4 regions of the Nocardiopsis sp. B62 genome follow, and region 3 is predicted to be linked to each of the others. Evidence: predicted binding sites of a transcription regulator. Region 3 holds the regulator's gene; each other region holds the start of a gene.

Region 1 (7,659 bases), on a different contig from region 3:
CCTCGTGGCCGAGTTCCTCCTCGGCGAGCTGCGCCAACAGCCGGTGGGTCTCGTTCTCACCCACGACGCCGATCCGGTAGGCCTCCCGTTCGGTTTCGGTGGAACCCTCGTCCCCCTCGGTTGCGCAGCTGGTCAGGGCGAGGGCCAGCGCCGAGGCTGCGGCGACCGTGGTGAGGGCGTGGCGGCGCCGGAGGGGGTGGGAGCGTGCGGTGGTGGGCATGGGGCTTCTCTTTCGCGTGTGGTGCGTGCTCGCACAGCCGGGCGCGGCAGCGGAAACGCTCCGGATCGGACGGCAGGGAATTCCGGATCCATTGGAGAATAGCCCACAAAAGAAATGCGGAATGCTGAAATATTTCATCAACAAAACAGGAGTCGACTACTGTTAACAGGCGTTGAACGGAATTCTGAAAACGCGGTTCACATTTCCCTCTGAGGTCGAGCCCGGGAGGATTGTGGAGGCGGTGACCTGGGCAGGACCGTGAGGCGACTCACATCGCGACACCGGCCGGAGAAGACGGAGGAACCCTTGTTGCGCTCACCGATCCTCGACTACCTCGACGCCATCATCGAAGACACCGAGCACGTGGTCTCGGGCGCCCGGGCGGACTACATCCCGGAACTGGCCTCCGCCGACCCGGACCGGGTGGCGGTGGCGCTGTGCACGGTGAACGGGACCGTGTACGCGAGCGGGGACGCGAACCACGAGTTCAGCATCCAGTCGATGTCCAAGCCCTTCGCCTACGCGCTGGCGATCGAAGACCACGGCCTGGAGTTCGTCCTCGACCGCGTCGGGGTGGAGCCCAGTGGCGAGGCCTTCAACGAACTGTCCCTGGACCCGGAGACCGGCAGACCCCGTAATCCGATGATCAACGCGGGGGCGATCGTCACCCACGCTCTCGTCGGCGAGGACCACCGCCCCGCCGCGGACCGCGTCCTGAGACTCTTCTCCGACCTGGCGCAACGGCCGGTGGAGGTCGACGAGGGGCTGGCCGCCTCCGAGCTGGAGACCGGGGACCGCAACCTCGGTCTCGCCTACCTCCTGCACGCCTCCGGAGGTCTGGAGCAGGACCCCGCCGCGGCCGTGGCGGGGTACGTCCGCCAGTGCTCGGCCAACGTCACTGTGCGTGACCTCGCGCTCATGGCCTGCACCCTCGCCAACGGCGGCGTGCAGCCCAACACCGGCCAGCGGTTGTTCGGCAGGCGCACCACCCGGTACCTGCTGAGCGTGATGGCCTCGTGCGGCATGTACGACGCGGCCGGTGACTGGCTCACCAGCGTAGGAATCCCCGCCAAGAGCGGCGTGGCCGGGGGCATCCTCGGCGTGCTGCCCGGCCAGGTCGGGGTCGCGGTGTTCTCCCCGCGTCTGGACGCGCATGGCAACAGCGCGCGCGGCGTGGCCATGATGGAGAGGCTGTCGAAGGACCTGGGCCTGCACCTGATGGAGCCCGGCAGACCCGCCCGCTCGTCGCTGCGCGAGACCCGCAAGGAGGTCGTCGACGGCGAACCGGCCACGGTCTACGTACTCCAGGGCGACATGGTGTTGAGCAGTATCGAGGCCCTGGTGCACGAACTGGTCGAGAACACGCCCTCGACCCACCTGGTGGTGTTCGACATGAGCCGGGTCGACGAGGTGCTGCCGGTGGCCCGCCGCACGTCCGCCGCCATGACCGCCAAGCTGGTCGACACCGGCCACCGGATCATCCTGGTGGACCCGGAGGAGACCGTCCCCGAATTCCAGGACAGCCGAGGCCGCGCGGTGGAGCGCTGGACCCCCGAGCGCCTCGAACGGAGCCAGCTCCAGGGCGGATCCTGAGCCCTATCCGCACCGGCCACGCCGTGGCGGGCCCACACCGGACGTGATCCACAACCCCACCGCACCACTGGACAGACATTCGAAAACATGTTCGAATTGACCGCATGCGCTGGGAGAACCTCCGAGAGGGAACCAAGAACACCGGGCAGGGGTCACTGTTCGAACCCGCCCCGACCCCACCCGAACGCGGCACCGGGCGGGCCGGTCTGGGCACCCCCGCGCCGGGGCCGGTCCTGGCGGGCCAGGACGGCGAGGCGGTCGCCATCGAGATCCAGGCCCGCAGCATCATCAACCGCGTGCCCGGCGACGACCCGATGTTCCGGTGGACCATCAACCCCTACCGGGGCTGTTCGCACGCCTGCGTGTACTGCTTCGCCAGACGCACCCACGAGTACCTCGACCTCGACAGCGGCCGCGACTTCGACACCCGCATCCTGGTCAAGGTCAACGCCGCCGAACGGTTGCGCGCCGAACTCGCCCGGCCCTCGTGGCGCGGCGAACACATCGCGATGGGCACCAACACCGACCCCTACCAGCGAGCTGAGGGCCGGTACCGGCTGATGCCGGAGATCATCGCGGCGCTCCGCGACACCGCCAACCCCTTCTCGATCCTCACCAAGGGCACCCTGGTCCTGCGCGACCTCCCCCTCCTGGAACAGGCCGCACAGGTCACGAGGGTCGGCATGGCGGTGTCGGTCGGCTCCGTGGACACGAGTGTCTGGCGCACCGTGGAGCCCGGGACCCCGAGCCCCCGCGCACGGCTGGGCGTGGTGCGCGCGCTGAGCGAGCGCGGGCTGGAGTGCTCGGTGCTCATGGCCCCGATCCTGCCCGGGCTGACCGACTCAGCGGAGCAGATCGAGGAGACCGTCGCCGCCATCGCCGAGGCCGGGGCCACCCGCGTCTCCCCTGTCGTACTGCACCTGCGCCCGGGCGCGCGCGAGTGGTACCGGGCATGGCTCACCCGGGAGCACCCGCGCCTGCTGCCGCTCTACCGCGAGCTCTACGCACGAGGCTCCTACGCCTCCGACTCCTACCAGCGGATCGTCACCACGGCCGTCCGCGAGGTCGCCGCCAGACACGGCCTGAACAGACCCGGGTCACCCCGGGACGCCGAGAGGCCGTCCGAACCCTCCGCGCCCCAGGGGCAGCTTTCTCTGGACCTGCCCACGTCGGCCTGAGTGCGAGGCAGGTCCGACACACCGGCGTCGAGGTGGCGGCCACGACCCGGCTCGGTGCGCGGGCGCCGACCCGGTTCCTCTTCGGCTGAGTGCACGCTGACGCACCGAACCAGAAAAGGAGTTCGCGCGAAGCGGCAGATCGGGCCGGACCTGACAGTCGAGGCCCAGGAGCAGCCACGCACGAAAAGCCCCCTCCCGCCGAAGCAGGAGGGGCAACAAGCCCCAGGGAAGGTCAATCCCCAAGCGGAGAGAACTGGTTCACCGTGACCACCGCCCAGACCGTCACGCCGGCCAGGACCACCCACACTGCCCACATCACCCACAGGGCCCATTGAGAGCCCACAGCCACCGTGGCTGCGGCCAGAGCGATCGGGGTCATCCCGGTAGATGTCATCAACAGGCCGGTTGATCGTCGGGCTCGTCTCAGGTCCTCGTCCACGAGGAGATCTTAGGAGCGTCGTTCGGCTTCTAGGTCCGGCCGCGTTCCAGTCTTCGTCTGCTTTGCGATGACCTGTGTCGCGGCCAGGCCGGGGGCTGGCTCGGCGGCGCGTCGGACCGGGACCGCTGTCGACGAGCGACCTTGTGCGGAGCCCCGTGACGCTCGGCCGGGCGACCCCCGCATCCCGTTCAGGTCCCGCCGCCCGCTCAAGGCTCCTTTCCCTCAGCCCATGGAGACCGCCCCCGGGCAACGCGCCGCAGGACACGGGTACGCGGCGGCACCGGGTTCGGGACCGCATGATGGCGGATGGAGCCAGGACCCCGGAGCCGGAGGAACCGCAATGCGCGAGCGTGACCCCAACCAGCCTCTGACCGTGCGGGTCGGTCACCGCGAACTCGTCATCCGGCGGCGTTACGAGGTGTTCAGCATCCTCAACGACGTCCTGATCGCGCTGTGGTTCATCGCGGGCAGCATCATGTTCCTCTTCCAGGACCTGATGACCGCGGGAACCTGGTGCTTCCTCGCTGGCAGCCTGGAACTTCTGGTCCGGCCGCTCATCCGACTCGGCCGACACCTGCACCTGTCCCGGGTCCGGGCGGGCACGCGCCGCTCCGGGATGGCGCCCGAGACCTCCATGGACTTCTGAGCGCGGCCGGGGTGCTCGGCACACGCGGGACCCGCGCCCCGAGCCGGTCAGCCGCCGCCCGTCCGCCCAGGGTCGTGGACGGCGGCAGGAGACGGGCTCAGTTCGTCGGGGCCGTGGCGCCCGGGCCAGAAGCCGTCAGCACGAGGTGACCGGGCGCCAGGGACCCCACTCGTTGGACTCCGAGGGGGAACTCTCGGAGTTCCACCACGCGGCTTCGTACTCCTTGCCCTCGTGCACGACACGGGCGCCCTCCGGGTAGGTGGTGCCCTCGGACCAGCCCCCGGAGGTACAGGGAGCGGCCTGCTCCTGCTCCTCCTGCCGGGGCTCCTCGGAGTGCTCCTGGGTCGGCGGAGCGGCGGCCTGCCCTTCCTCTCGATCGTCCTCGGTGCCCGTGTCCTCCTCCTGCCCGGCGTCCTCCTCCTCGTCCTCCTCCGGCCCCGTGGAGATCACGAGCACCACGAGTGCGCCCTCATCGACCACGGCCCCCGGGCCGGGGGTGTGGCTCTCGACCTCGCCCGAGGGCCGCTCGGACTCGGCGGCGTCCTCGACCCGGGACTCCAGGCCGAGTTCGGCCAGCGTGTCGACGGCCTCCTGTTCGGAACCGCCGACCAGGTCGGGAACGGTGACGCCCTCCACGACGGTGAGCACCACGGCGGCGTCGTGGGGAACGGTCTCGCCCTCCTGCGGGTCACTTTCGGTGACCGTTCCAGCGGGCAGGCCCTCGGACGGCTCCTGCACGACCTCGACGTCGGTGAATCCTTCCTCTTCCAGGGCCTCGCGCGCGTCCTGTTCCAGGGAACCGACCACCTCGGGCATCAGGACGGTCAGCGGTCCCGCGGCCACCGACAACCGGACTTCGGCCCCCTCCCCCAGCTCGCGACCGCTCTCCGGGCTGGATGCGGTGACCAGCCCGGCCTCGACGTCGTCGCTGCGCACGTCCCTGTAGGTGACCTCCAGGGCGACCGGCAGTTCCGCCAGAAGGTCGGATGCCTCTGCAGGGGAGACCCCGACCAGGTCGGGCATGAGCGCGCCGCCGGGCTCGGCGCCCTGTTGGGTGAGGGCCCACAGCACCGCTCCCCCGACCAGGGCGACGACGAGGGCCAGGGCGGCCCACAGCAGCGTGCGGCGGCGAGGCGGCGAGGTGCCTTCGGAGGTTCCCCGGTCGGCGGGGGCCACACGTGCCACGTGTCGGCCCTCGGCCGGGGGCAGGGATCGGACGGTCTGACCGAGCAGGGTGCGGTACTCGGCCGCGTCGGCCGGGCGTTGCCGGGGGTCGGGGTCGTTCCCCCGGGCCACCAGGGCGCTGATCGCCCCGCCCACGGCGTCGCGCCCAGCGAGGGAACCCTCGGCGTCGGTGCCGGTGACCATGGCCTCCAACAGGGTGGCGACGGCGGCGACGTCGTCCTGGGGGCCGAAGTCGGCCCCGTCCCGGCCCGGGCCGGTCGGGGCGGTCAGGAGCAGGAGGCCGACACCGCCGTCGTCGGCCAGGGTGACGGTCCGGGGTCCGATGTGCCCGTGGACCAGGCCCTGTGCGTGCAGGACCTCCAGCGCTTCGAGCAGGACGTCGACGATGTCGAGCGCCTCGCGGCGGGAGACCCTCTCCTGGAAGCGCTCACCGATCAGGTCGTCCACCCAGGCGCCGTGGTGGGGCTCGGTGACCGCGTACGCGGTGCCCTCACGCATCCCCCCGGACAGGACCGATGAGAGGACCGGGTGGCCGAGTTCCTCGAAGGCCCGCAGGCGCTCCCGGAACTTCCTGGTCAGGTCCGCTCCGTCCGCGCCGCCGACATCGAACAGCTCCACACGGACAGGGTCGCCGGTCTCGGTGTCGTCCGCTTCCAGCAAGGTGGTGCGCGCGGAGAGCTGACGCTCGTCGTGCACACGGAAACGTCGCCTGAGCGTCTCGTTTCCGGGGGTTTCGGGGGAAAGGGTCACCATAGGAGGATTTTAGTTTCACTGCGAAGCCTCGAATCCCCGGCCCGAGCGGAACCGAGGCCCCTCCCCGAGCCGCCTGAGGCAGAGTTCCTCCCTACATGTTCCGCGCGAAATGCCGTATCGGCACTTCAGGGCGCGGACGGACGCCCGGGACGGCCACAACCGAGACGCGCACGGGAAGGGCCGGGCCGTGTCGACGCCGACCGGGACTCTGGGGAACAACACACGAGGTCCGGGCCGTGCACAACGCCTCGGGCCGCGCGAACCGCGACCACCTGCGAGAACAACCCCTTCGAACAGAACCCCGGACCGATCGGTGGGCCCTTGGTCACTTCTTTCGGCACGAGGGTTCTGTTCTGGGAGCCAGAGCGTCGTGCTTGTCGAAATGCACGACGTCGGCGCACCTTTACGTCGTAGATTTCTGGCGACGCACCATCTCGTTGATCCACACCGGCGCGAACGGGGTCAGACAGCCCGGCGGGGTCGGATAGTCCTTGAGCACCTCCAGGCGCTCACCGATCCCCACGGCCCGCTCCCGGTACTCGGCGTGGTCGATGCCGATCCGCGCCAGACAGTTGTTCATCTCCCACTGCAACCGGTCCGGGGCGGAGGCCATCTCCCCCTCGATGGTGTCCAGCAACCCCGACAGATCCAGGCCCTCGGGCCGCTTCCCCACCCGTTCGGTGGTCAGGGCCCACCCCGCGCTCGCGACCACCGGATCCGGATCGTCGAACCAGGCCAGGCGCAGCGCCTCGGCGTGCGGTCCCTTCTTGACCAGGTAGTTCACCAGCCAGTCGTGCACCTTGGGGACTCGCGCCTCGCGGAGCATCGTGTCCAGCTGGTCGTGGCCGAACAGCTTCGGTCGGCTGATGAGGATCGCCAGCAGCCGCGCCGCGCCGTCCCCGGTCCGCCAGAGCTCCACCGCGAGGTCCTGCTGCTTCCCCAGCCGTTTGGCCACGGCGCGCAGCTTGCCCAGGTTCACCCCGTGGTCGTCGCCGTGCCGCGCGTTCACCTCACGGATCCGGGCGTCCTCCAGCCCGGCCAGCTCGGCCATCACCTCGTCCACCGTGGTCTCAGCCATCACGTCTCCCCTCCCCCACTCGACGCGTCCCATCTACGCCGCAGGTCAGACTACTCCTGGCGTCCGTCCGAGGAGGGGCCTGGAGCAGCACGGCGGCAAGGGCCACCTACGTTCCGTCACCCCCGTGCGGCTTCCCCTGGTCCCCAAAGACGTCCTCGTACCGGAAGGTTCGTTCGCGGGTTCCACCCCCGAGGTCTTCGTTACGCTGGAAGGTGAGAAGGAACGTGTGGGAGACGCCAGGGTCCACATAGTCCTGTGAATCGTCCGCAGAGTCCCTTGAGCCCTTTCTCTCTGGAAGTTTCACGGACGGAGGATTAAATTCGAACTCCAGCCAGTCGCCCTTGTTCAGGTCCTTGATCTCGAAGTTGCCCACAGCAAGATCGGTGGCACGCCTGTCGATGGTGACCTTGTGCGCGACTTCGTCACCGTGGTTGGTGATTCGGCCCCGCCTGGTACCGCGGGCGTTGGAGGAGCAGTCTCCTTCGTAACCAGGGGTGAGCTGGAGATCCACATGACAGGTACGCGCGACTGCCGTGGCCCGTTTCTCGGCTCTGACGGCCAGGGCGT
Region 2 (7,659 bases), on a different contig from region 3:
AGGCGGCGGCCCGTACCCCCCGGGTGTGTGGTGGCCCGGCTGGCCGTAGTAGGGCTGGGGGTGGTGGGGCTGGGGGTGGTGAGGCTCTGAGTGGTGGGGGTGGAGGGGCTCGTGGCCGGGGTCCGACTCGTCCCCGGGCCAGAACAGGGCGGTCGCCTCGGCGCTCACGATCACCGCCGGGGAACGCCCGAACTGCGCCACCCGAACGCGAACCCGCCGCCCGGGCTCCAGGAGATCCTTCCAGGAGTAGGTGAAGTGCGCCCTGCCACCCACGTGCGCCGGGCTGTCGATCGGCCGGTCCCTGGCCACGACCCACTCGTCCCCGGTCCTGACGTACTCGCTGGCACGCAACTGCACCTCGGCCCCCGGGTCGACCCCTTCCAGGACCACGCCCACGGACAGGTCGTACAGGGCGCCCCGGGGTTCGCCCTGGCCGACCAGGGAGTAGAACCGGCCCCTCTCTCCACGCTCGTCGACGTCGAACCTCAGGCTGCGCCAGTCACCCGGGAGAAGCTTCTGCGGTTCGGTCTTGTGGAAGGTGCGGTGTAGAGGCACGTCGCCCTCTCATGCTCGTGAGAACGCGGCGGCGAAGCGGGCTCAGCTCAGGGAGCTGACCGCCACACGCGGCTCGGGGGAAACCCCGCTCCGGGCGGGATGGACACATTGAACCGTCCGGACGCTCGCACCGGAAGGGCCACCCGCCCCCTGGCCAGCTGCGGTCAGGCCGTGAACTCCAGGCAGAACGGGTGACCGGCGGGGTCGGCGTAGACCCGGTACATGTTGTCGGGCCGCTCCTCGGAAACAGACAGCAGACGCGCGCCCAAGGTCAGGACCCGCTCGTGGGCGGCGTCGATGTCCCCGACCGCGATCTCGAAGTGCATCTGCTGGGGCCGCTCGGGGTCCGGCCAGGCAGGGGCCCGGTGGCCGTCCACCCGCTGGAAGTCGATCACGGGCCAGGTCCCGTCTCCGATCCCGGCCCAGTCGTGGTCACGCCTGGTGACGGGCAGCCCCAGGAGCTCCGAGTAGAAGTCGGCCAGCGCCCCGGGGTCGGGGCAGTCGATGGTCACCGCGCGCAGTCGTCCGAGCATGGGGAACAGCCTGCCAGACGAGCGGTGGGTCCGGGCCTCACCGCGACCGGACGTCGAGGACCACGGTTCCCGCGATCCTGTCGTGCAGACCCTGCCGGTTCGGCCGGTTCCAGGCGGCCATCCCGCCGATCAGCAGCGCCATCACGGCGATGAACACGAACCAGAGCCCGCGTGTGAAGAACAGCAGGATCGGGAAGCCGTACAGGGCCGCGCGGACCGTGACGGCGGAGAGGCGGATCGGACCGAGCCCTCCCTGGGCGGACAGCGGGGCCACCTTCAGCCCCATCCTCCGCTTGCCGTAGGTCTGCTGCCAGCGGGAGACGGCGTAGGTCTCGTAGGCGGTGTGGAGGACGAACATGACCGGCCAGAGGATGAACCAGAAGCGTTGGTCCAGGTCCTGGGTGGATCCGCCCAGGACCACCTGAGCACCGGCCCAGGTGAGCGCGAGGACCAGGCTGATCAGAAGCGCCGGCAGCGCGATCACGACCGCGTCGATGCAGCGGGCGGCCGCCCGCGCCCACCAGGACGCCAGCGGGTAGCCGGCCCCGACCACCGGTGGCACGGTCCCCGCCGCCGAACCGCCCTCGGGCGCGGGTGCCCCGACCGGTCCCGGTGCGGGCGGGCCGTCCTGCGGCGGTCGCGTCCCCCACTGGTGTCCGTTCGGGTGCGGTGAGGCGTTCATGGGAGAGGTCGACCTCCGGGGGTGACGGGGGATGCGGGCGCCTGGCACCCACGACTGTACCGACCGCCGCGCGCGCCCGCCCGGCGCTGCGGTGCCTCGCACGACGCGGCGCCCGCACGGTGGCCGTGCGGGCGCCGGAGGTGGATCCTCGCGGGTCCGGTCAGAGCATCTTGGCGAGGAACCGTCCGGTGTAGGACTCCGCGACCGCGGCGACCTCCTCGGGGGTGCCCTCGGCCACGACCGTGCCACCACCGGAACCGCCCTCGGGGCCCATGTCGATGACGTGGTCGGCCGTCTTGATGACGTCGAGGTTGTGCTCGATGACGATCACCGAGTTCCCCGTGTCGGCCAGCCGGTTGAGGACTCCCAGCAGCTTGCGGATGTCCTCGAAGTGCAGGCCGGTGGTGGGCTCGTCGAGCACGTACACAGTCCGCCCGGTGGAGCGGCGCTGGAGCTCGGCGGCGAGCTTGACACGCTGGGCCTCACCTCCGGAGAGCGTGGTGGCGGGCTGGCCCAGCCGCACGTAGCCCAGACCGACGTCGGCCAGCGTCTGAAGGTGGCGGCGGATCGCGTTCACCGGCTCGAAGAACTCCAGGGCCTCCGAGATCGGCATGTCCAGAACCTCGGCGATGTTCTTGCCCTTGTACTTCACCTGAAGGGTCTCGCGGTTGTACCGGGCACCGTGGCAGACCTCGCAGGGCACGTACACGTCCGGCAGGAACTGCATCTCGATCCTGAGCGTGCCGTCACCCGAGCAGGCCTCGCAGCGGCCGCCCTTGACGTTGAACGAGAACCGGCCGGGCTGGTACCCGCGCGTCTTGGCGTCGGTGGTCTGCGCGAACAGCTTGCGCACGTGGTCGAAGACCCCGGAGTAGGTGGCCGGGTTGGAACGCGGTGTGCGGCCGATCGGACTCTGGTCGACGTGCACCACCTTGTCGACCTTGTTCATCCCGTTGACCCGAAGGTGGCGGCCGGGCACGTCGCGCGCCCCGTTGAGCTCCTTGGCCAGGGCCTTGTACAGGATCTCGTTGACCAGTGTGGACTTGCCCGAACCGGACACGCCGGTGATGGCGGTGAACACGCCCAGCGGGAAGGACACGTCGATGCCGTGCAGGTTGTTCTCGCGGGCGCCCCGCACCACCAGTTCGTGCCCCTTGGTCAGCGGGCGCCGCGTGGCGGGCAGCTCGATGGCGCGTCGCCCGGCCAGGTAGTCGCCGGTGAGCGAGTCGGCGGAGGTGAGCAGTTCGTCCACGATGCCCGAGACCACGACGTGCCCGCCGTGCTCGCCGGCGCCGGGACCGATGTCCACGACCCAGTCGGCCGCGCGGATGGTGTCCTCGTCGTGCTCGACCACGATGAGCATGTTGCCGATGTCGCGCAGGCGCTGGAGGGTCTCCAGCAACCGGGCGTTGTCACGCTGGTGCAGGCCGATGGAGGGCTCGTCCAGGACGTACAGCACGCCCACCAGGCCGGAGCCGATCTGGGTGGCCAGACGGATGCGCTGGGCCTCACCGCCGGAGAGCGAACCGGAGGAGCGGGCCAGGCTCAGGTAGTCCAGGCCCACGTCCAGCAGGAATCCGAGCCGAGCGTTGATCTCCTTGAGCACCTGGGCGGCGATGACCATGTCGCGGTCGGAGAGCCGGAGCCCGGCCAGGAAGGCGGCGCTGTCGCCCAGCGCCATGGAGGCCACCTCGGCGATGGACTTGCCGCCCACCGTCACCGCGAGGACGACCGGCTTGAGCCGGGTGCCGTCACAGGTGGGGCAGGGCACCGAGCGCATGTAGCCCTCGAGGCGCTCACGGGTGTGGTCGCTCTCCACCTCGGAGTGGCGGCGCTTCACCCAGGGGATCACGCCCTCGAACTCGGTGTAGTAGGAGCGGCTGCGCCCGTACCGGTTGCGGTAGCTGACGTGCACCTGGGTGTCGTGCCCCTCCAGGATCGCCTTGCGCGCGCGGCGCGGCAGCCGCTCCCAGGAAGTGTCGGTGTCGAACCCCACGGCCTCGCCGAGCGCCTTGAGGATCCGCTCCCAGTAACCGCCGTTGGGGCCGCCCGACCAGGGGGCGATGGCGCCCTCGGCCAGGGTCCGCTCGGGGTCGGGGACCAGCAGGTCCGCGTCGACCTCCATGCGGGTGCCCAGACCGGAGCAGTCGGGGCAGGCGCCGTAGGGCGCGTTGAAGGAGAAGGAGCGCGGTTCGAGCTGCTCGAAGGAGAGGTCGTCGTAGGGGCAGTAGAGGTGTTCGGAGAAGACCTTCTCCCGCTCGGGGTCGTCGGCCTCCAGGTCCACGAAGTCCAGGACGATGGTGCCGCCGGCCAGCTTGAGCGCGGTCTCCACCGAGTCGGTGAGCCGCCCGTTGGCGCCGGGCTTGACGCTGAGCCGGTCCACGACCACGGCGATGTCGTGCTTGTCGTAGCGGCCGAGCTTGGGCGCCTCGTCCAGTCGGACCGACTGGCCGTCGACGACGGCGCGCGTGTAGCCCTTGGACTGGAGGTCCTTGAAGAGCTCGACGTACTCGCCCTTGCGTCCGCGCACGACCGGTGCGAGCACCTGGAAACGGGTGCTCTCGGTCATCTCCATGACCCGGTCGACGATCTGCTGCGGCGTCTGCCGGGCGATCTCTCGGTGGCACTCCGGACAGTGCGGAACGCCCACGCGGGCCCAGAGCAGGCGCAGGTAGTCGTAGACCTCGGTGATGGTGCCCACCGTGGACCGCGGGTTGCGGCTGGTCGACTTCTGGTCGATGGAGACCGCCGGGGACAGGCCCTCGATGAAGTCCACGTCGGGCTTGTCCATCTGGCCCAGGAACTGGCGGGCGTACGCCGAGAGGGACTCGACGTAGCGGCGCTGGCCCTCGGCGAAGATGGTGTCGAAGGCGAGCGAGGACTTGCCCGAACCTGACAGGCCGGTGAACACGATCATGGAGTCGCGGGGCAGGTCCAGCGACACGTCCTTGAGGTTGTGCTCCCGTGCTCCACGGACCACGAGTTGTTCGACCATCGAGTGAGACATCCTTCGGCTCTGACGCACAGGACGCGGACCACGTCTCAGTGACGTCGGTGGACCCGTGTATGGCTTCGCGTTGAGGCGGTCGCGGACCCCTCGGGGCCGCCGCGGCTCCGGAATCGGGCCGCTCAGGAGATGTCGGGGAGTGGTGAGACGACTCCCCGTTCGACAAGACTAACGATCACCCGGGGCCGTTTCTTCCGCCGCGCGAAAATGGTGGCACCCCGACGCGTGAGCGCCGGGACACCACCACTATAAACGAACAACCGTTCGAACGATGCTGGTTTCCACAGTTCCCGGGACCGGGCCCCGGGGTCGTCCGCGGACGGGGTGGTCCGGGGTCAGGAGCGGTCGGCCCTGTCCCGGTCCTGCCCCTCGAGCTCGGCCTGACGGCGCTGGTCGATGCCGGACTTGACCAGGCTGCCGACGATGGTGACGGTCATGATGCCCAGGATGACGGTGAGCGAGGTGCCGATGCCGATGTCGACGACGTGCACGCCGTTCTCGTGCAGGGCGTGCAGGATCATCTTCACGCCGATGAACACCATGATCGCGGACAGGCCCCAGCTGATGTAGGCCAGGCGGTCCATCAGTCCGGCCAGCAGGAAGTACAGCTGGCGCAGACCCATCAGGGCGAAGGCGTTGGCGGTGAAGACGATGTAGGCGTCCTGCGTGAGGCCGAAGATGGCCGGGATGGAGTCGACGGCGAAGACGAGGTCGATGACACCGATCGCGACGATCACCAGCAGCATCGGGGTCACGTGGCGGCGGCCGTCGAGCTTCACGGTGAGCTTGGCGCCGTGGTAGTCCTTCGTCACGGGCCAGAAGCGCTTCACCAGGCGCACGACCGGCGTCTGCGTGAAGTCCTTCTCCTCGTCGTCGCCCTTGACGTGGTCGCGGACGATCTTGTAGCCGGTGTAGATGAGGAAGACGCCGAAGAGGTAGAAGACCTCACTCCAGGCGTTGATGACCTGCGCGCCCAGCACGATGAAGAAGCCGCGCATGATGATCGCGATGACGATGCCGACGAGCAGGACCTCGTGCTGGTACTTCTTCGGGACCGCGAACGCGGTCATCAGAAGGTAGAACACGAAGAGGTTGTCGATGCTCAGGCTCTTCTCGGTGACGAACCCGGCGAAGTACTCGGCGCCCGCCGTCGGGTTGCCGAAGTACATGACCCCGAACCCGAACACGATGGCGATACCGATGTAGAAGACGGCCCACCAGGAGGCCTGCTTGATCCCGAACTCCTTGGGACCCTTGGTCTTGCTCCACGGGTGGTCGACGATCACGAGATCCAGGGCGAGGATCAGCACCATGGCCGCGATGGTGGCGGCCCACACCCACAAGGGAACGTTCACGGACGGATTCTCCTCCGGTTGGTGCGCGCGAGCGTTTTGCACGCACGGCGAATAACCGGAGGTCTCTCCCGCTCACGTCCGAAGAACGTGAACCGACGGAACCGGGAGAACGTCGTTGTACTCCGTGATGACGGCACCGCCGCGACAGGGATACTCCCCTCACGTGGTGAAGCAGGCGCGTAGAGCGCACCAGAACAGGTTACGCCATCCGAGCCAGTACTCAGCATGACATCAGAATCCTCTCTGAGGAAGTCACCCGCGCGGCGGTACCCACCACTCCCCGGAGACACATCATCCGCACCCGCCGGACATCCCGTTCCACGTGTGACCGCACGGTCCCGCGGGCACCGTCCACGGGGCGCCCCTGCCGCGTCCGGGGACCCGGAACCGGGACGGTCACCAGGGCGCCACCGACTTGTACACCGCGCACGCCGCCTCCACCGCGTCCTCCTCCGAGGGCAGCCTCAGCGCCGCCTCCCGGGAGCGGGCACGCAGATCGGCCGCGAGGTCAGGGTCGTCCAGCACCCGGCCGACCGCCGCCGCGAAGGCCGCGGGATCGCCGGGCGGCACCATCAGCACCGTCCCCGCGTAGAGGTCGGGGATGCCGCCCACCCTGGTGGAGACCACCGGCAGCCCGGCCCGTAGGGCCTCCATGATGACCAGCGACGGCCCCTCCCAGTGGCTCGTCAGGCAGAAGACGTCCGCCGCCGCCAGCAGGTCCGCCACGTCGCCCCGGTGCCCGAGCATGCGCACGTCCACCCGCATCTCCGCGGCGGAGTCGTGCAGTTCCCCCCACAGCGGCCCGTCCCCCGCGATGGCCACCACGGGTTCGGGGACCCGGTTCGAGATCGCCGGGGTCGCCGCCAACAGGGTGTCCAGCCCCTTCTGCTCAGCGAGCCTGGCCACCGTCATCAGCAGCGGACGGCCGGGCTCCACAGCCAGGTCCGCCCGGGTCTCCTCCCGTCCCTTCAACGGCGTGCCCGTCTCCGGGGCCGCCACCACGGCCATCCGGGCGTCCTTCGCCCCGGCAGCCGAGAGCCTGCGCACGAGGTCCCCGGAGACCCCCAGGACCACCTCGGCGCGGTGGGCCACGATCCGCTCGAGCACGGGGTAGACCGCGCCGAGGACTCCCCCGACCACGGGCGGCGCGTTGTGCGCGGTGACCACCAACGGCCGCGCCCCCGCCAGCGCGCACAGGGCCCCGGCCCGCAGTCCGTGAGCGTGCACCACGTCCGCCCCGCGCAGCAACGAGTGCAGGCGCAGCACCACCCCGGGATCGCTCGGGGACGGCGAGGGCCCGATCGGCACCGGGGAGAAGCGCATGCCCAGCGACGAGAACCCGAACTCCCGATCGGCCGAGGGCGGTCCGACCACCGCCACACGGAACCCCCGGTTCACCAGCCCCTCACCCAGCGAGCGCACGTGGCGGCCCACCCCGCCGCTGACCGTCCCCACGACCAACGCGATCCTGCCGTTCACCGTGTTCCCCTCCCTCGTTCGCGAATGTTCCGAGCACGGTCCGCCACC
Region 3 (7,659 bases):
ATGTCCAAGTCGCTGGGCAACGGCGTGGACCTGGGCAGGGAGATCGACGCCTACGGTGTGGACGCGGTCCGGCTGACCATGCTCTTCGCCTCCCCGCCCGAGGAGGACGTGGACTGGGCGGACGTGTCCGTGGTCGCCGCGCAGAAGTTCCTCAACCGCGCCTATCGGGTGATGAGTGAGGCCGGTGCGGGCAGCACTCCCGGAACGGACCTCTCCACAGGCGACACCGATCTGCGGCGCTTCACGCACCGCTCCATCGACCAGATCACCGCCCTGGTCGAGGACAAGCGCTTCAACGTCGCCATCGCCCGCTGCATGGAGCTGGTCTCGGCCGCCCGCAAGGCGATCGACTCCGGTCCCGGCGCCGCCGACCCGGCCGTCCGTGAGGCCGCTGAGTTCGTGGCCGTCGCCCTGTCCCTGTTCGCGCCCTACGTCGCGGAGGAGGGCTGGGAGAAGCTGGGCCACAGCGGCTCGGTGGCCGTCGGCAACTGGCCCGAGGCCGACCCGGCGCTGCTGGTCCAGGAGTCCGTCACCTGCGTGGTGCAGGTGCAGAGCAAGGTCCGCGACAAGCTGTCGGTGTCCCCCGACATCGACGCCGCCGAGCTGGAGCGCCTGGCCCTGGCCTCGGAGAAGGCCCAGAGCTTCATCGGTGACAAGACCGTGCGCAAGGTGATCGTCCGCGCGCCCAAGCTGGTGAACATCGTCGTCGGTTGATCCGTCGCACGGGGCGGTGGTCGCGCTGGCGACCACCGCCCTCTACCTTGGGCGTGACAACTGATTGGGAGGCGGTGGCCGGGTGGGCTCTGCGACGGGTTCCGGACCCAGACCCTGGGTGCGGGCGGCGATCGTGGTGACGGGCACGGTGGCGGTCTCCGCCGCCGCCGTCGGAGGCGGTCTCTGGTTCACGGGGAACGACCCGGACCAACCCCGGGGCGGTGACGCCCACACCACGGCGCCACCGTGCGGCGTGGTCCCGGAGGAGGCGATCACCGAGGCGCTGCCCGGTGCCGTCCTGGAAACGGACGACGGCGGCCCCCTCGCGGGCGGCGAGGGCACCGCGTGCGTGTGGACCACGGCCGGACTCGACGCCGAGGAGCAGGGTGTGCTGCGGGTGGACCTGTCCGCGCGCTTCACCGACGCCTCCGCCGAACCGGCCGTGACCGGCGACGAGTCCGCCTCCCGGGCCCAGACCGCGATGGCCCCGGCTCGCGGTCGTTCCGTGGTCCTGGGATCCGGCGCCGAGGCGGAGGTCTGGCGCGGCCAGGTCCCCGGTACCGCCGAACTCGCCTTCCACAGCGACAACCTGCTGGTCCGCGTCTCCTACAGCGCCATGGACGAGGACGACCCCGTGTCCTACGACCGCGCCAGCGAGACCGTCGTCGCCTTCGCCGAACAGCTGGGAGAGGCCCTGTGAGCACCCCCCACTCCGGGCCCCCGCCCGCCTTCGCGCAGTCGGAGGACCCCGGAGCCACCCCGCCGCAGAGCCGGGGACTGGCCGTCACCCTCCTCGTCGTCCTGATCCTGGCCGTGCTGGCGCTCGCCGCATGGCTCACCTGGTACCTGCTGCGCGACAGTGTGGAACTGGGCGAGTTCGAGGCCGCGCCCGAGTGCGGGATCGGTGAGACCGAGACCCTCGAGGAGTCGGTGCCCGGCTACGAGAGTGAGATCGAGGAGACCGTCGGCACCGGCCAGGACCCCTTCGGGGCGGGCTGGCAGTGCCGCTGGGCCACTCCCGAGGGAGCGGGCGCCTCCGTGCCGTCCGCCGCCACCCTCGTCCTGGTCGCCGCCCCGGTCGAGGGTGGCGTGGAGACCGCCGCCGAGACCCTGCGCTCCACCGCCGGGGAGAACGACACCCAGCCCGTGGAGGGCCTGGGGGACGAGGCGCTCACGTGGGTCGAGGACGGCGCCTTCGAAGTGGGATGCGTGGGTGTGCGGGTCTCCAACCTGTACGTGGAGTCCTGCTACACCGCCGCCACCGACTACGACGCGATCGGTTCCATGGACGGTGAGGCCGCCGCCGAGGAGGCCGAGCTCCTCGCCCGCGCCGTCGTCGACGAGCTGCCCGCACCCGCGGACGACTAGCGGATCGTTCCGGGTCGGCTACCAGAGACCGTCGAGGAACCCCTCCAGCGCCGGGGTGACGTCGGGGGAGAAGGCACGGTCCGCGTCGAGGGCGGCGGCCCCGGGGGAGTCGTCGTACTCGCGCAGGATGTGGTCGACCCCCGACAGGTCCACCCGCTCGGCGCCGTCCAGGCCGGTCATGAGCCGGTCGACCTCCTCCTCGTTCACCTGGGCGTCCTGGTCGCCCCACAGGACCAGCACCGGGGTGTCCCCGGGCAGGCCCTCGGCCAGTTCCACGGGGTCGAAGGAGTCGATCCAGGTCAGGTAGTCCGCGCTGTTCTCGTCGAACAACCCCGTGGCGTCGCTCTCGGGCAGCTCCCCGCCCGCGCGCACGGCGGCCCGGCCCGCCCGCAGGTCCGAGAGCATCTGCGCCGCGGTCACCTCGCCGACGCCGCCCTGGGCCTCGGCGGTGCGGATCTGCTCGGACACCTGGCGGTCGATGAGGTCCAGCATGCGGGTGCCCGGCGGAGCGGCCAGCACCAGAGCGGGTTCGGCGTCGAGGAGTTCGTGGGCGCGCAGCGCGTACAGGGCACCCTCACTGTGGCCCAGGATGACCGTGCGCTCGGGGTCCACCTCGGGCTGGGCGACCAGCTCCGTGTAGGCGGCGGCCATCTGCCGGTCGAAGACGAGGGGGTCGACCGGCTGGTCGAGGGCCTCCTCCTCGGCCTCGCTCATGTCCGCCGGGTCCGCGCTGCCGAACTTGTCGTAGCGCAGCGAAGCGGCACCCGCACCGCTCAGCACCCGGGCGAGGTTCAGGTTGGTGTTGGCCTCCGGGCGCGCGGCGCCGTTGCCGTCCCGGTCGGTGGGACCGCTGCCGGAGACGATGAGCACCCCCGGGACGGAGCCCTCACCGGCGCCGGAGGGAGCGGTGAAGGTGCCCGGCACCGTGAACCCGCCACCCTCGAAGGAGACCTCGCGCTCCTGCCCGGCCGCACCGGGCAGCGCGGGCCCGTCGCCGTCGCTGGGCGCGCAGGCGGAGACCAGCAGGGCCCCGGCGACCAGGGCCGAGGCCAGGGCGGCGCGGGGTCGGCTCGGGGAAGGGGACACGGGGGCGGAGGCAGGTGTCGACACGCCCTCAGCGTATCGGCACGCCCACCACCCCCGGCTCGGGGACCTGGGCTCAGACCCGGCGCATGACCGTGACGACCTTGCCGAGGATGGTGGCCTCGTCTCCCTGGATTGGGTCGTAGGCGTCGTTGCGCGGCATCAGCCACACGTGCCCGTCCGGCTCCCGGCGCAGCACCTTGACGGTGGCCTCGTCGTCCAGCATCGCCGCGACGATGTCACCGTTCTCGGCGGTCTGCTGCTGACGGACCACCACCAGGTCACCATCGGTGATCGCGGCGTCGATCATGGAGTCACCGACCACCGTGAGCATGAACAGACGGCCCTCGCCGACCAGCTGGCGCGGCAGCGCCAGGACGTCCTCCACGGCCTCCTCGGCCAGGATCGGGCCACCGGCGGCGATCCGACCGACCAGCGGCACCGAGGCCGCCCGGGTGGAGTCGGCGGTGAGCTCCTCCTGGGTGAGGGTCTGGGAGGCCTCGCGGCCCGGGGTGCGCAGCTCCACGGCGCGCGGCCGGTTCTGGTCCCGGTGCAGGTAGCCCTTGCGCTGGAGCACCTTGAGCTGGTGCGCCACGCTGGAGGGGCTGGACAGGCCGACCGTGTCGCCGATCTCCCGGATGGACGGCGGGTACCCCCGTTCCCGGACGTAGCGCTGGATGCAGTTGAGGACACTCTGCTGACGTGCGGTGAGCTTGGGGGTGTCGGACCCGGACGGGCCCGGGTCGCCGACGGGCGAAAGAACGGTGGTGGGTCCGGAGCCGACGGCTCCGGGGTTCTCCTCCGGCACGGCCGGGCCTCCTCGGTGTTCGGTTCGGTCAGGGCCTGTGTGTGGCCGGATCGGCCACGCGGACCGGACGGCGAAGCCGGTGTGAAATCAAGGTCAACTTTAGTCGTTGCACACGGTGATATCAAACAAGCGTTCGAGAACGTGTGGACGAGGGCGCGTGGGGATTTCGCATTGTGTTTTCGCGCCCCGATTTCCGGGGGTCCGGACTTATGTGTGTACACGCGCGCCGTGGCCGTTGTCCGGGGAATGTGCGATCCGGTATGGGGTTCGTCTCGCCGTGCCCCGCCGCCACTCCGTGCTCGCGGGAGAGGGGGGAATTCGGTCGGCGCCGAGGTGTGGCGGGCGTCGAGCCGCGCGCCCGCGCCCCCTTATCCTTGGATTCGGCTCCCGGAGCCGCACATCCCCGTTTCCACCTCCTCGAACCCCGTTCCTCGGCCGCCCCTGTTCCAGGGTTTGGGGACACGCCGTCGGCAGGGTTGCGGGTGTCCGCCCCGGCGCCTAGGTTCGACCACAACATCTGGTGTTGACATGGGGGCTGTGGTCAATAAGTTGTGGTTAAGTAGACCTCCAGGGTTGTTGGTCGGGTACAGGAAAGCCAGGTGAACCGGGATGCACTGTCCGTTCTGCCGTCATCCGGACACCAGGGTGATCGACAGCAGGTCCACCGACGACGGCGCGGCCATCCGGCGCCGCAGGACCTGCCCCGTCTGTGAGCGACGCTTCACCACGCAGGAGACCGTCCTGCTGATGGTGGCCAAGCGGTCCGGGGTCACCGAACCCTTCAGCCGCACCAAGATCATCGCCGGGGTGCGCCGCGCCTGCCAGGGCCGCCCCGTCTCCGAGGACGCCCTCGCCAAACTCGGCCAGCGGGTCGAGGAGGAGATCCGCGGCCGGGGTGTGGCCGAGGTGCCCGCCCACGAGATCGGCCTTGCCATCCTGGGTCCCATGCGTGACCTGGACGAGGTCGCCTACCTGCACTTCGCGAGCGTCTACCGTGGGTTCGAGAGCCTCGCCGACTTCGAGGCCGAGATCGCGAGCCTGCGGGAGGACCGCGAGGGGGAGCCCGCGGTCGACACCACCGGGTAACCCCGGCGACCGCCGCATGGTGGGTGGAGAGCCCGGCCGAGACCGTGCCTTCCGCACCACCCCGAACACACATGAACGTCCGCGCGGTCACCGCCGGGTCCGCGCATGACCTTCGGGGGAGAGGTCGCCATGACGCGAAGGACGAACGGCACGACCAGGCGCCGGGGCAAGGGCCTGACGATCGGCCGGGTCAACACCACCGAGGGCGTCCATCCGTACGACACCCTCGAATGGGAACTCCGCGACGTCGTCATGACCAACTGGCGCGACGGCACCGTCAACTTCGAGCAGCACGGCGTCGAGTTCCCCGTCACCTGGTCGGTGAACGCCACCCAGATCGTGACGAGCAAGTACTTCCGGGGGGCCGTCGGCACTCCCGAGCGCGAGTCGAGCCTCAGACAGCTCATCGACCGCGTCGTCGGCGTCTACACCAGAACCGGCCGCGAACACGGCTACTTCGCCTCGGACCAGGACGCCGAGGTCTTCGACCACGAACTCAAGTACGCCCTGGCCCACCAGCTCTTCAGCTTCAACTCCCCGGTCTGGTTCAACGTCGGCACCACCTCCAGGGCCCAGGTCTCCGCGTGCTTCATCCTCTCCGTGGAGGACACCATGGAGTCGATCCTGGAGTGGTACAAGGAGGAGGGGCTGATCTTCAAGGGCGGCTCCGGCGCGGGGGTGAACCTGTCGCGCATCCGCTCCAGCAGGGAGCTGCTGTCCTCCGGGGGCTCCGCCTCGGGGCCGGTCTCCTTCATGCGCGGCGCCGACGCCTCCGCCGGGACCATCAAGTCCGGCGGCGCCACCCGCCGGGCGGCCAAGATGGTGGTGCTCGACGTGGACCACCCCGACATCGAGGAGTTCGTCGGGGCCAAGGCGCGCGAGGAGCACAAGATCCGCGCGCTCCGGGACGCGGGCTTCGACGTCGACCTGGGCGGCGACGACATGTTCAGCGTCCAGTACCAGAACGCCAACAACTCCGTCCGCGTGTCCGACGCGTTCATGCGCGCGGTGGAGACCGGCTCCGGGTTCGGCCTGACCTCCCGCACCACGGGCGAGGTCATCGCCACCGTCGACGCCAAGGAGCTCTTCCACCGCATGGCCGCCGCCGCGTGGGAGTGCGCGGACCCGGGCATCCAGTACGACGGCACCATCCAGGACTGGCACACCAACCCCGAGACCGGCCGCATCAGCGCGAGCAACCCCTGCAGTGAGTACCTCAGTCTGGACGACTCGTCCTGCAACCTGGCCTCGATCAACCTGCTGAAGTTCCTACGCGAGGACGACACGTTCGACGTCGAGGGGTTCACCCGGCTCACCGAACTCGTGATCACCGCGATGGACATCTCCATCACCTTCGCGGACTTCCCCACGGAGAGGATCGGCGAGACGACACGGGCCTACCGGCAGCTGGGGATCGGGTACGCCAACCTCGGCGCGCTGCTGATGGCCACCGGCCACGCCTATGACTCCGAGGGCGGACGGGCCGTGGCCGCCGCCGTCACCTCGCTGATGACCGCGGCCGCCTACCGCCGAAGCGCCGAACTGGCCGGTGTGGTCGGCCCCTACGACGGATTCGAGCGCAACCAGAGCGCTCACGAACGCGTGATGCGCAAGCACGCGGCCGCCAACGACGACCTGCGCACCATCGGCGCACTGGAGGAGCCCGTCCACGCGGCCGCCACCAAGGAGTGGGAGCGGTGCCTGGAGGTCGGTGAACGCGACGGTTGGCGCAACGCCCAAGCCAGCCTTCTCGCGCCCACCGGGACGATCGGGTTCATGATGGACTGCGACACGACCGGGATCGAACCTGACTTCTCGCTGGTCAAGTACAAGAAGCTGGTCGGCGGCGGATCCATGCGGATCGTGAACCAGGCGATCCCCCGGGCGCTGCGGAACCTGGGTTACCAGGACGAGCAGATCGAGCCGATCGTCGACCACGTGGCCGAGCACGGGCACGTGGTGGACGCCCCCGGGCTCCGACGGGAGCACTACGAGTTGTTCGACTGCGCCATGGGGCGCCGGTACATCGAGCCCATGGGGCACGTGCGCATGATGGCCGCGACCCAGCCGTTCCTGTCCGGGGCGATCTCCAAGACGGTGAACGTGCCCGAGGGAGCCACGGTCGCCGACTTCGAGGGGATCTACTACGAGGGCTGGCGCCTGGGGCTCAAGGCCCTGGCGGTCTACCGGGACAACTGCAAGGTGGGCCAGCCGTTGTCCGCCTCCGGTGCGGAGGCGGAGGACGTGTCGAAGCCGGTGCGGCGGCGGCTGCCCAAGAAGCGGCCGAGCGAGACCACCTCGTTCTCCGTGGGCGGCGCCGAGGGGTACATCACCGCGGGTTCCTACCCGGACAGCGGCCTCGGCGAGGTGTTCCTGAAGCTCGGCAAGCAGGGCTCCACTTTGGCGGGGGTGATGGACGCCTTCTCCATCGCGGTCTCCATCGCCCTCCAGTACGGGGTTCCGCTGGAGACCTACGTGGAGAAGTTCACCAACATGCGCTTCGACCCGGCGGGCATGACGGACGACCCCGACATCCGTATGGCGCAGTCGGTGGTGGACTACATCTTCCGCCGCCTGGCCCTGGACCACCTGCCCTACGA
Region 4 (7,659 bases), on a different contig from region 3:
GGCAGGCCACGCGCTCGTTGGACCTGGTCAAGGCCTACTTCACCAGCCGTGGGATCGGCATCGTGGACGTGGACTACGGCGGTTCCACGGGCTACGGGCGCTCTTACCGCAAGCGCCTGCACAAGCAGTGGGGCGCGGTGGACGTCGAGGACTGCACCGCGGCCGCTCGGGCCCTGGTGGATCGTGGCCTGGCCGACCCCGAGCGCCTGGCGATCCGGGGCCCGAGCGCGGGCGGCCTCACCGCCCTGCTCGCCCTGACCGGTGACACCTTCGCCTGCGGGGTGTCGTACTTCGGTGTCGCGGACCTGCTGGGCCTGGTCAAGACCACCCACGACTTCGAGTCACGTTTCACGGACACGCTGGTCGGGACCCTGCCGGGGTTCGTGGAGACCTACCGGGAGCGGTCGCCGATCAACCGGATCAGTGAGATCGGGGTCCCCGTCCTCCTGCTCCAGGGGTTGGAGGACAAGGTGGTCACCCCGGACCAGGCGAGCCGCATGGCCGCTGGGCTGAGCAGGCGCCAGGTGCCCCACGCGCTGCTGGAGTTCGAGGGTGAGGCGCACGGATTCCGGTCCGAGGCCGCGCGCGTGCGCTCCCTGGAGGCGGAGCTGGCCTTCTACGCGGGAGTGTTCGGTTTCGCGCCGGACGTGGCCCCGCTGGAACTCACCACCGATCCCCCCGAACCGCGCGCAGAGGAACCGGAGGTCGACATCCCCGTCGCGGAGCAGCTTCCCGAGGTGACCCCGGAGGCCGGTGTGACCGCAGGGACCGGTGAGCCCGTGGTCAGGGAGCACACGGAGCCGTCCTGAGCCCCCGAGGAACTCGACCGGGTGCGGGAGTGCCTGGTCGGGCCTGATCAGACCCGCGGGGTGTTCGCCGCCGCCCTGCCGGGGTGGGGCCCGTCAGGGAGCCGTGCGCACACGGTCACTTCGGCGATCACCGGTCGAGGCGGGCCAACAGGTGGGCGTCAAGGAAGCCCCGCTCGGAGGCCGGATCATGGATGAGCCGGGCGACCACGGTGAGACCAGCCTCGGCCAGCAGTTCGGCGAACCGTTCCACAGGCCAGCTGTGGGCGGGGGTCACCTTGTGGTCGAAGCGAACCGGCTCGGGTCCGTCGGTGGCGAAGAACGAGACCAGGAGCAGCCCCCCGGGCGCCAGGACCCGCACCTGCTCGTCCAGGAGCGCCGGCAGTTCCCCGGGCGGGGTGTGGATCACGGAGTAGTGGGCCAGCACACCGCCGAGCGCGCCGTCCTCGACCGGTAGGGTCTCCATCCGCGCCCGCTCGAACCGCAGGGACGGGTACGTCCGCCGTGCGTGGTCGACCATGGCGGAGGAGAGGTCCAGCCCGAAGGCGTCCAGACCCAGTTCGCGCAGCATGGCCGTCAGGTGTCCGGGCCCACACCCGACGTCGGCCGCCAGCGGGTTCCCCGTCCCGCGCACCAGTTCGGCGAAGGTGCCGATCATGTTCCGCGAGAACGGCTGTGTCTCCAACCGTCCCGCGAACATCGACGCGTACAGCTCGACGACCCCGTCGTAGGCGGCCCTGGTCTCTTCCTGGTGTTCCGTCACAGAAGAGGAAGCTAGCATCCGCGTGCGTGCACGGCGCCCGGGGCCGAAGCGGCCCCGGCCCGCCTGCGGCCCGGGTGGGGCGGGGTTGGCTGAGTGGGCGCTAGAGGTCGGGGTGGTCCGGGTCGGCCTCCAGGCCTTCCTGTTCCATCTCCTCGCGGACGATGCGGTAGGACAGGCCCCCCGGGTAGCCCTTGCGTGCCAGGACGCCCAGGGCACGGCGGATGCGGGCCTCCTTCTCCCTGCTTCGGCTCCCGCGCAGGCTCTTGCGGGCCAGCACGCGGGCGGCCTCCTGCTCGTCCTCGTCACTGACCTCGGCGACCGCCTCACGGACGGTCTCCTCCTCCACCCCCCGGGTGCGCAGCTCCTGGGTCAGGGCACGGCGGGACAGGTGCCTGCCGTACTGCCGGGAGGTGACCCAGGCCTGGGCGAAGGCGGCGTCGTCGATCAGTCCGGCCTCATCGAGGCCGTTGAGGACCCCCTCCACCACCTCGTCCGGGTACTCCCTGCGGTGCAGGGAGCGCTCCAGCTGGGCGCGGGTGCGCGGGGAGTGGGTGAGCATCCGCAGGACCAGGTTCCTGGCCTTGTTCTCGAGGTCCGCTCCGGGCTGCCCGCCCGGAGCGGTCTCCTCGTCGGCGCTCACCGGATCGGCCTCGGCCGGTCCGGTGCGGTCGGGTGACCGGCGCCGCTCACGCATCCGGGGCGGCGGCCTTGGTGGTCTTGGCCGCGACGCGCTTGGCCGGGGCCTTGGGCTCCTCGGCCTTGACCGGGTCGGCCTTGGGCTCGGCGGGGCTGGACGCGCTGGAGGCGCTGTCGTCACCCTGTCCGGGGATGCCCAGCTTCTCCTTGATCTTCTTCTCGATCTCCTTGGCCACGTCCACGTTCTCGCGCAGGAAGTTGCGGGCGTTCTCCTTGCCCTGCCCGAGCTGGGTGCCGTCGTAGGTGTACCAGGCGCCGGACTTGCGCACGATGGCGTGCTCGACGCCCAGGTCGATGAGGCTGCCCTCGCGGGAGACGCCGACACCGTAGAGGATGTCGAACTCCGCCTGCTTGAAGGGCGGAGCGACCTTGTTCTTGACGACCTTGACGCGGGTGCGGTTGCCGACCGCGTCGGTGCCGTCCTTGAGCGTCTCGATGCGGCGCACGTCCAGGCGGACCGAGGCGTAGAACTTCAGCGCCTTGCCACCGGTGGTGGTCTCCGGCGAGCCGAACATGACGCCGACCTTCTCGCGGAGCTGGTTGATGAAGATCGCGGTGGTGCCGGTGGTGTGCAGGGCACCGGCGATCTTGCGCAGCGCCTGGGACATGAGCCGGGCCTGGAGGCCGACGTGGCTGTCGCCCATCTCGCCCTCGATCTCGGCGCGGGGCACCAGGGCCGCCACGGAGTCGATCACGATGATCGAGACGGCGCCGGAGCGGATGAGCATGTCGACGATCTCCAGCGCCTGCTCACCGGTGTCCGGCTGCGACAGGAGGAGGTTGTCGGTGTCGACGCCGATCTTCTTGGCGTACTCGGGGTCGAGCGCGTGCTCGGCGTCGACGAAGGCGGCGATGCCGCCCATCTTCTGGGCGCTGGCCACCGCGTGCAGGGCGACGGTGGTCTTACCGCTGGACTCGGGGCCGTAGATCTCGACGACCCGGCCCTTGGGCAGGCCTCCGATGCCCAGGGCGACGTCCAGCGCGATGGCGCCGGTGGGGATCGCCTCGATCGGCGGACGGTCGTCGTCCCCCAGCCGCATGACGGAGCCCTTGCCGAACTGCCGCTCGATCTGCGCGAGCGCTGTTTCGAGAGCCTTGTCTCGGTCTCCAGATGCCACGGGATTCCCCTGTTGGGTTGATGCCTTTTTCTTCATGATGCGCATGACGCTACGCGGTCGCTACGACAATCGCGACGCTCGACGTCCGCCCACCGAGAACCCAGAGTACCCGAACTCATGTTCGAAATCCGGTACGAACCCCTGGCGTCCCGGTTTTTACGTGTGCTTGGGGAAGGTCGGCTCAGCGGACGGAGGCGGGAAGGTCGAACGCGTCACACACGGCCCGCCACACCTCCTTGGCCGAGGTCCCGTCGGCCAGCGCCTGGTTGACCGTGCGGGAGCCGAGCTTCTCGATGACGTAGTCCTTGGCCAGGCTGTCCGCGTAGGCCTCGCCGAACTGGGCGTGCATGTTGTGCCAGAAAACAGTGAGTCTCATCGGCCCCAGTATGGGTGACCGGAGGGAGCCGCTGGGCCTCGTCCACAGGACGAGTTCCGCCGGTCCGCGGTCCCGGGTGTCCTGCGGCGATCTGTCGGACCCCTTGGGCAGACTGGTGCGATGAGCGGAGCGACCGATCCCCTGGCACCCTTCGGCACGGCGACCCGGGCCTGGTTCGGTCGGGCCTTCCCGGACGGGCCCACGGCCGCACAGACCGAGGCCTGGCGGACGGTCGCCTCCGGCAGGGACACGCTGGTGGTGGCGCCGACCGGGTCGGGCAAGACGCTGTCGGCCTTCCTGTGGTCCCTGGACCGGCTCACCCACGCCCCGGTGCCGACGGATCGCTCGAAGCGCTGCCGGGTCCTGTACGTGTCGCCGCTCAAGGCGCTGGCTGTGGACGTGGAGCGCAACCTCCGCCAGCCGCTCGCGGGGATCGCCGCGGCCGCCGAGGGCGGTGGGGAGGTCCTGTCACCGGTCACCGTGGGGGTGCGCACCGGCGACACCCCCGCCCAGGAGCGGCGCCGGATGGCGACCCACCCCCCGGACGTCCTCATCACCACGCCCGAGTCCCTCTTCCTCGTCCTGACCTCCAGGGCCCGTGAGGGCCTCTCCGGGGTGGAGACGGTCATCGTGGACGAGGTGCACGCCCTGGCCGGGACCAAGCGCGGCGCCCACCTGGCGCTGAGCCTGGAGCGCCTGTCCGCCCTGGTGGACCGCCCGGCCCAGCGGATCGGCCTGTCCGCCACGGTGCGTCCGCGGGAGACCGTCGCCGCCTACCTGAGCGGCACCGGTGGGGGATCCGCCGGAACCGGTGGGGGATCCGCCGGAACCGGTGGCGCCGTGATCGTGGCGCCGCCGGACACCCCCCGCATGGACCTGCGCGTGGAGGCGTCCGTACCCGACCTCGACGAACCCGGGAGCCCGGCCGCCACGGCCGAGGGCCTGCCCCCGGACCCGCGCGCGGGCAACACCATGAGCCGGGGCTCGGTCTGGCCGCACATGGAGCGCCGGGTGCTGGATCTGGTCGAGGCCAACCGCTCCACCATCGTGTTCACCAACGGCCGTCGCACCGCCGAGAAGCTGTGCGCCCGGCTCAACGACCTCCACGCCGAACGCGTCGACGGCGGCCTCCCCGACGAGGAGGTGGCCGCGCAGGTGATCGGCCAGTCCGAGCAGAGCCGGGGCGGTGACCCGGTGATCGCGCGCGCCCACCACGGGTCCGTGTCCAAGGCCGAGCGGGAGCTCATCGAGGACGACCTCAAGGCGGGGCGGCTGCGGTGTGTGGTGGCCACCTCCAGCCTCGAACTCGGGGTGGACATGGGGGCGGTGGACCTGGTGGTGCAGGTGGCCGCTCCCCCGTCGGTGGCCAGTGGCCTCCAGCGGGTCGGCCGCGCGGGCCACCAGGTGGGTGAGACCTCCCGCGGGGTGTTCCTTCCGCAGTACCGGGGCGACCTGCTGGCGACCACCGTGGTGACCGAACGCATGCGCGCGGGCGGGATCGAACGGCTGGAGATGCCGCGCGACCCCCTGGACGTGTTGTCGCAGCAGGTCGTGGCCATGGTGGCGATGGACGACTGGACGGTGCCCGGGCTCGCCGCACTGGTGCGACGCGCGGCGCCCTTCGCGGACCTGAGCGACGCGGTGCTGGAGTCGGTGCTGGACATGCTGTCCGGCCGCTACCCCTCGGACGAGTTCGCCGAGCTGCGGCCACGCCTGGTGTGGGACCGAGGCGAGGACGTGCTGCGGTCGCGGCCGGGCGCCCAGCGGCTGGCGGTGATCAGCGGCGGCACCATCCCCGACCGGGGCATGTACGGGGTGCACCTGGCCTCGGAGTCGACGAGCAGGGCACCGACCCGAGTCGGTGAGCTGGACGAGGAGATGGTGTACGAGTCGCGGGTGGGCGACGTGTTCGTGCTGGGCTCGACCTCGTGGCGGATCGAGGCGATCACCGCCGACCGCGTGATGGTCTCCCCCGCCCCCGGACGGCCGGGCCGGATGCCGTTCTGGAAGGCGGACGCGCTCGGACGCCCGGCCGAACTGGGCCGTGCGGTGGGCGCGATGACCCGTGCACTGGCCGAACGCGACCAGGTGGCGGGGCGTGAGTTGGCCACGGCCGCCGGGCTGGACAACTGGGCCGCCGACAACCTCGTGGAGTACGTGGCCGACCAACGTGAGGCGACCGGCAGCGTGCCGGACGACCGAACAGTGGTGATCGAGCGCTTCCGCGACCAGGTGGGCGACTGGAGGGCGGTGGTGCACTCACCGCTGGGGGCCCGGGTGCACGCGCCGTGGGCGCTGGCGATCGCCGGGCGGGCCCGGGAACGGTTCGGGACGGACGCCCAGGTGGTGCACGGTGACGACGGGATCGTGCTGCGGCTGCCGGACGTGGAGTCGGGCGGCATCCTGCGGGCGGGTGAGCTGGCCGACCTGGTGTCGTTGGACCCGGAGACCGTGGAGGCCGTGGTCACCGACGAGCTCACCGGGTCGGCGCTGTTCGCGTCCCGGTTCCGTGAGTGCGCCGCGCGGGCGCTGCTGTTGCCACGGCAGCGCCCGGACCGGCGGATGCCGTTGTGGCAGCAGCGGTTGCGGGCCCAGCACCTGTTGTCGGTGGCGGGCCGCTACGGGTCGTTCCCGATCGTGTTGGAGACGGTGCGCGAGTGTCTGCGGGACGTGTTCGACGTGCCCGCGCTGGCGGAGGTGCTCACTGACGTCCGGGCGCGTCGGATGAGGGTGGTGGAGGTGGAGACCCCGCAGGCCTCGCCCTTCGCCCGGTCACTGCTGATGGAGTACACGGCGGCGTTCCTGTACGAGGGTGACGCCCCCGCCGCCGAGTTGCGCGCGCAGGCGCTCACCCTGGACGCGTCGCTGTTGGCGGACCTGCTGGGCAGCGCGGACCTGCGGGAGCTGCTGGACCCGGAGGTGGTGGAGCAGACCGACGCCCTGTTGCAGCGGACCGCCGCACCGGTGCGGGACCTGGAGGGTGCGGCCGACCTGTTGCGGGAGGTGGGGCCGCTGACCACCGCCGAGGCGGACGAGCGGGGTGCGCTGCGGGAGTGGCTGGCCGAGTTGGAGGGCGCCGGTCGCGTGGTGCGGATGCGGGTGGCCGGGGCCGAGCGGTGGTGCGCGGTGGAGGACACGGCCCGGCTCCGCGACGCCCTGGGAGCCGTGCCCCCGCCCGGGGTCCCGGAGGTGTTCCTGGAACCGGTGGCGGAGCCGGTGGTGGACCTGGTGTCGCGGTACGCGCGCACGCACGCGCCGTTCACCTCGGCGCAGGCGGCCGGGCGGCTGGGACTGGGCCGTGAGGTGGTGGAGGGCGCCCTGCGGGAGCTGTCCGGGCGCGGCAGGGTGGCCCGGGGCGGGTTCCGGCCCGGAGGCAGCGGTACCGAGTGGTGCGACGACGACGTGCTGCGCCGTCTGCGACGGGGTTCGGTCGCCCGGTTGCGCAGGGAGGTCGAGCCGGTCGAGCCCGGGGCGCTGGCCCGGTTCGCGCCGCTGTGGCAGCGGGCGGTTCCCGACGCGCGGCTGCGGGGACCCGACGCGGTGTTCGAGGCGGTGGAGTCGCTGCGCGGTGCCCCGTTGGTGGCCTCGTCCCTGGAGTCGACGGTGCTGGCCGCCCGGGTGGAGGGTTACGCCCCCGTGGCCCTGGACTCGCTCACCCAGGCCGGGGAGGTCGTGTGGGCGGGGACCGGGGCGCTGCCGGGTGAGGACGGCTGGTTGACGCTGGTCCCGGCGGACGAGGCGCCACTGCTGCTGCCCGATCCCGTCCCGCCGGAGGAGGGCTCGCTCGCCGAGACCGTCCTGGATGTGCTGCGGGAGGGCGGGGCGCTGTTCTTCCGGGACGTGTCCCACCGTGTCGCCCGCGCTCTGGGCGGGGCGGTGGTCTCCGACGCGGACCTGGTG

What was found. Region 3 encodes LexA, which represses DNA repair genes until DNA is damaged. Its sites were predicted from a motif close to TCGAACANNTGTTCGA; they were not measured.
Region 1: a site for LexA is predicted at 1,893-1,908, ahead of KBX21_RS24785 (Rv2578c family radical SAM protein). Genes of this name have one in related genera too.
Region 2: a site for LexA is predicted at 5,030-5,045, ahead of uvrA (excinuclease ABC subunit UvrA). Genes of this name have one in related genera too.
Region 4: a site for LexA is predicted at 3,493-3,508, ahead of recA (recombinase RecA). Genes of this name have one in related genera too.

Annotation. Positions count from the first base shown of each region.
Region 1 covers NZ_JAGPXK010000038.1:23,950-31,608, reverse strand. Annotated here, with positions in the region: gene KBX21_RS24795 (MetQ/NlpA family ABC transporter substrate-binding protein) at 1-220, opposite strand, end outside; gene KBX21_RS24790 (glutaminase) at 530-1,813, shown strand; gene KBX21_RS24785 (Rv2578c family radical SAM protein) at 1,918-2,991, shown strand; gene KBX21_RS24780 (hypothetical protein) at 3,224-3,430, opposite strand; gene KBX21_RS24775 (YrhK family protein) at 3,771-4,076, shown strand; gene KBX21_RS24770 (PASTA domain-containing protein) at 4,212-6,014, opposite strand; gene KBX21_RS24765 (DNA alkylation repair protein) at 6,418-7,092, opposite strand; gene KBX21_RS24760 (hypothetical protein) at 7,199-7,659, opposite strand, start outside.
Region 2 covers NZ_JAGPXK010000006.1:18,989-26,647, reverse strand. Annotated here, with positions in the region: gene KBX21_RS08860 (hypothetical protein) at 1-555, opposite strand, end outside; gene KBX21_RS08855 (VOC family protein) at 720-1,088, opposite strand; gene KBX21_RS08850 (RDD family protein) at 1,126-1,770, opposite strand; gene uvrA (excinuclease ABC subunit UvrA) at 1,931-4,765, opposite strand; gene KBX21_RS08840 (TerC family protein) at 5,113-6,132, opposite strand; gene KBX21_RS08835 (glycosyltransferase family 4 protein) at 6,529-7,611, opposite strand; gene murJ (murein biosynthesis integral membrane protein MurJ) at 7,608-7,659, opposite strand, start outside.
Region 3 covers NZ_JAGPXK010000003.1:110,665-118,323, forward strand. Annotated here, with positions in the region: gene leuS (leucine--tRNA ligase) at 1-714, shown strand, start outside; gene KBX21_RS04615 (hypothetical protein) at 797-1,414, shown strand; gene KBX21_RS04620 (hypothetical protein) at 1,411-2,082, shown strand; gene KBX21_RS04625 (alpha/beta fold hydrolase) at 2,101-3,192, opposite strand; gene lexA (transcriptional repressor LexA) at 3,242-3,973, opposite strand; gene nrdR (transcriptional regulator NrdR) at 4,583-5,059, shown strand; gene KBX21_RS04640 (vitamin B12-dependent ribonucleotide reductase) at 5,189-7,659, shown strand, end outside.
Region 4 covers NZ_JAGPXK010000016.1:6,021-13,679, reverse strand. Annotated here, with positions in the region: gene KBX21_RS17435 (prolyl oligopeptidase family serine peptidase) at 1-809, shown strand, start outside; gene KBX21_RS17430 (class I SAM-dependent methyltransferase) at 937-1,569, opposite strand; gene KBX21_RS17425 (regulatory protein RecX) at 1,670-2,263, opposite strand; gene recA (recombinase RecA) at 2,256-3,383, opposite strand; gene KBX21_RS17415 (DUF3046 domain-containing protein) at 3,565-3,759, opposite strand; gene KBX21_RS17410 (ATP-dependent helicase) at 3,880-7,659, shown strand, end outside.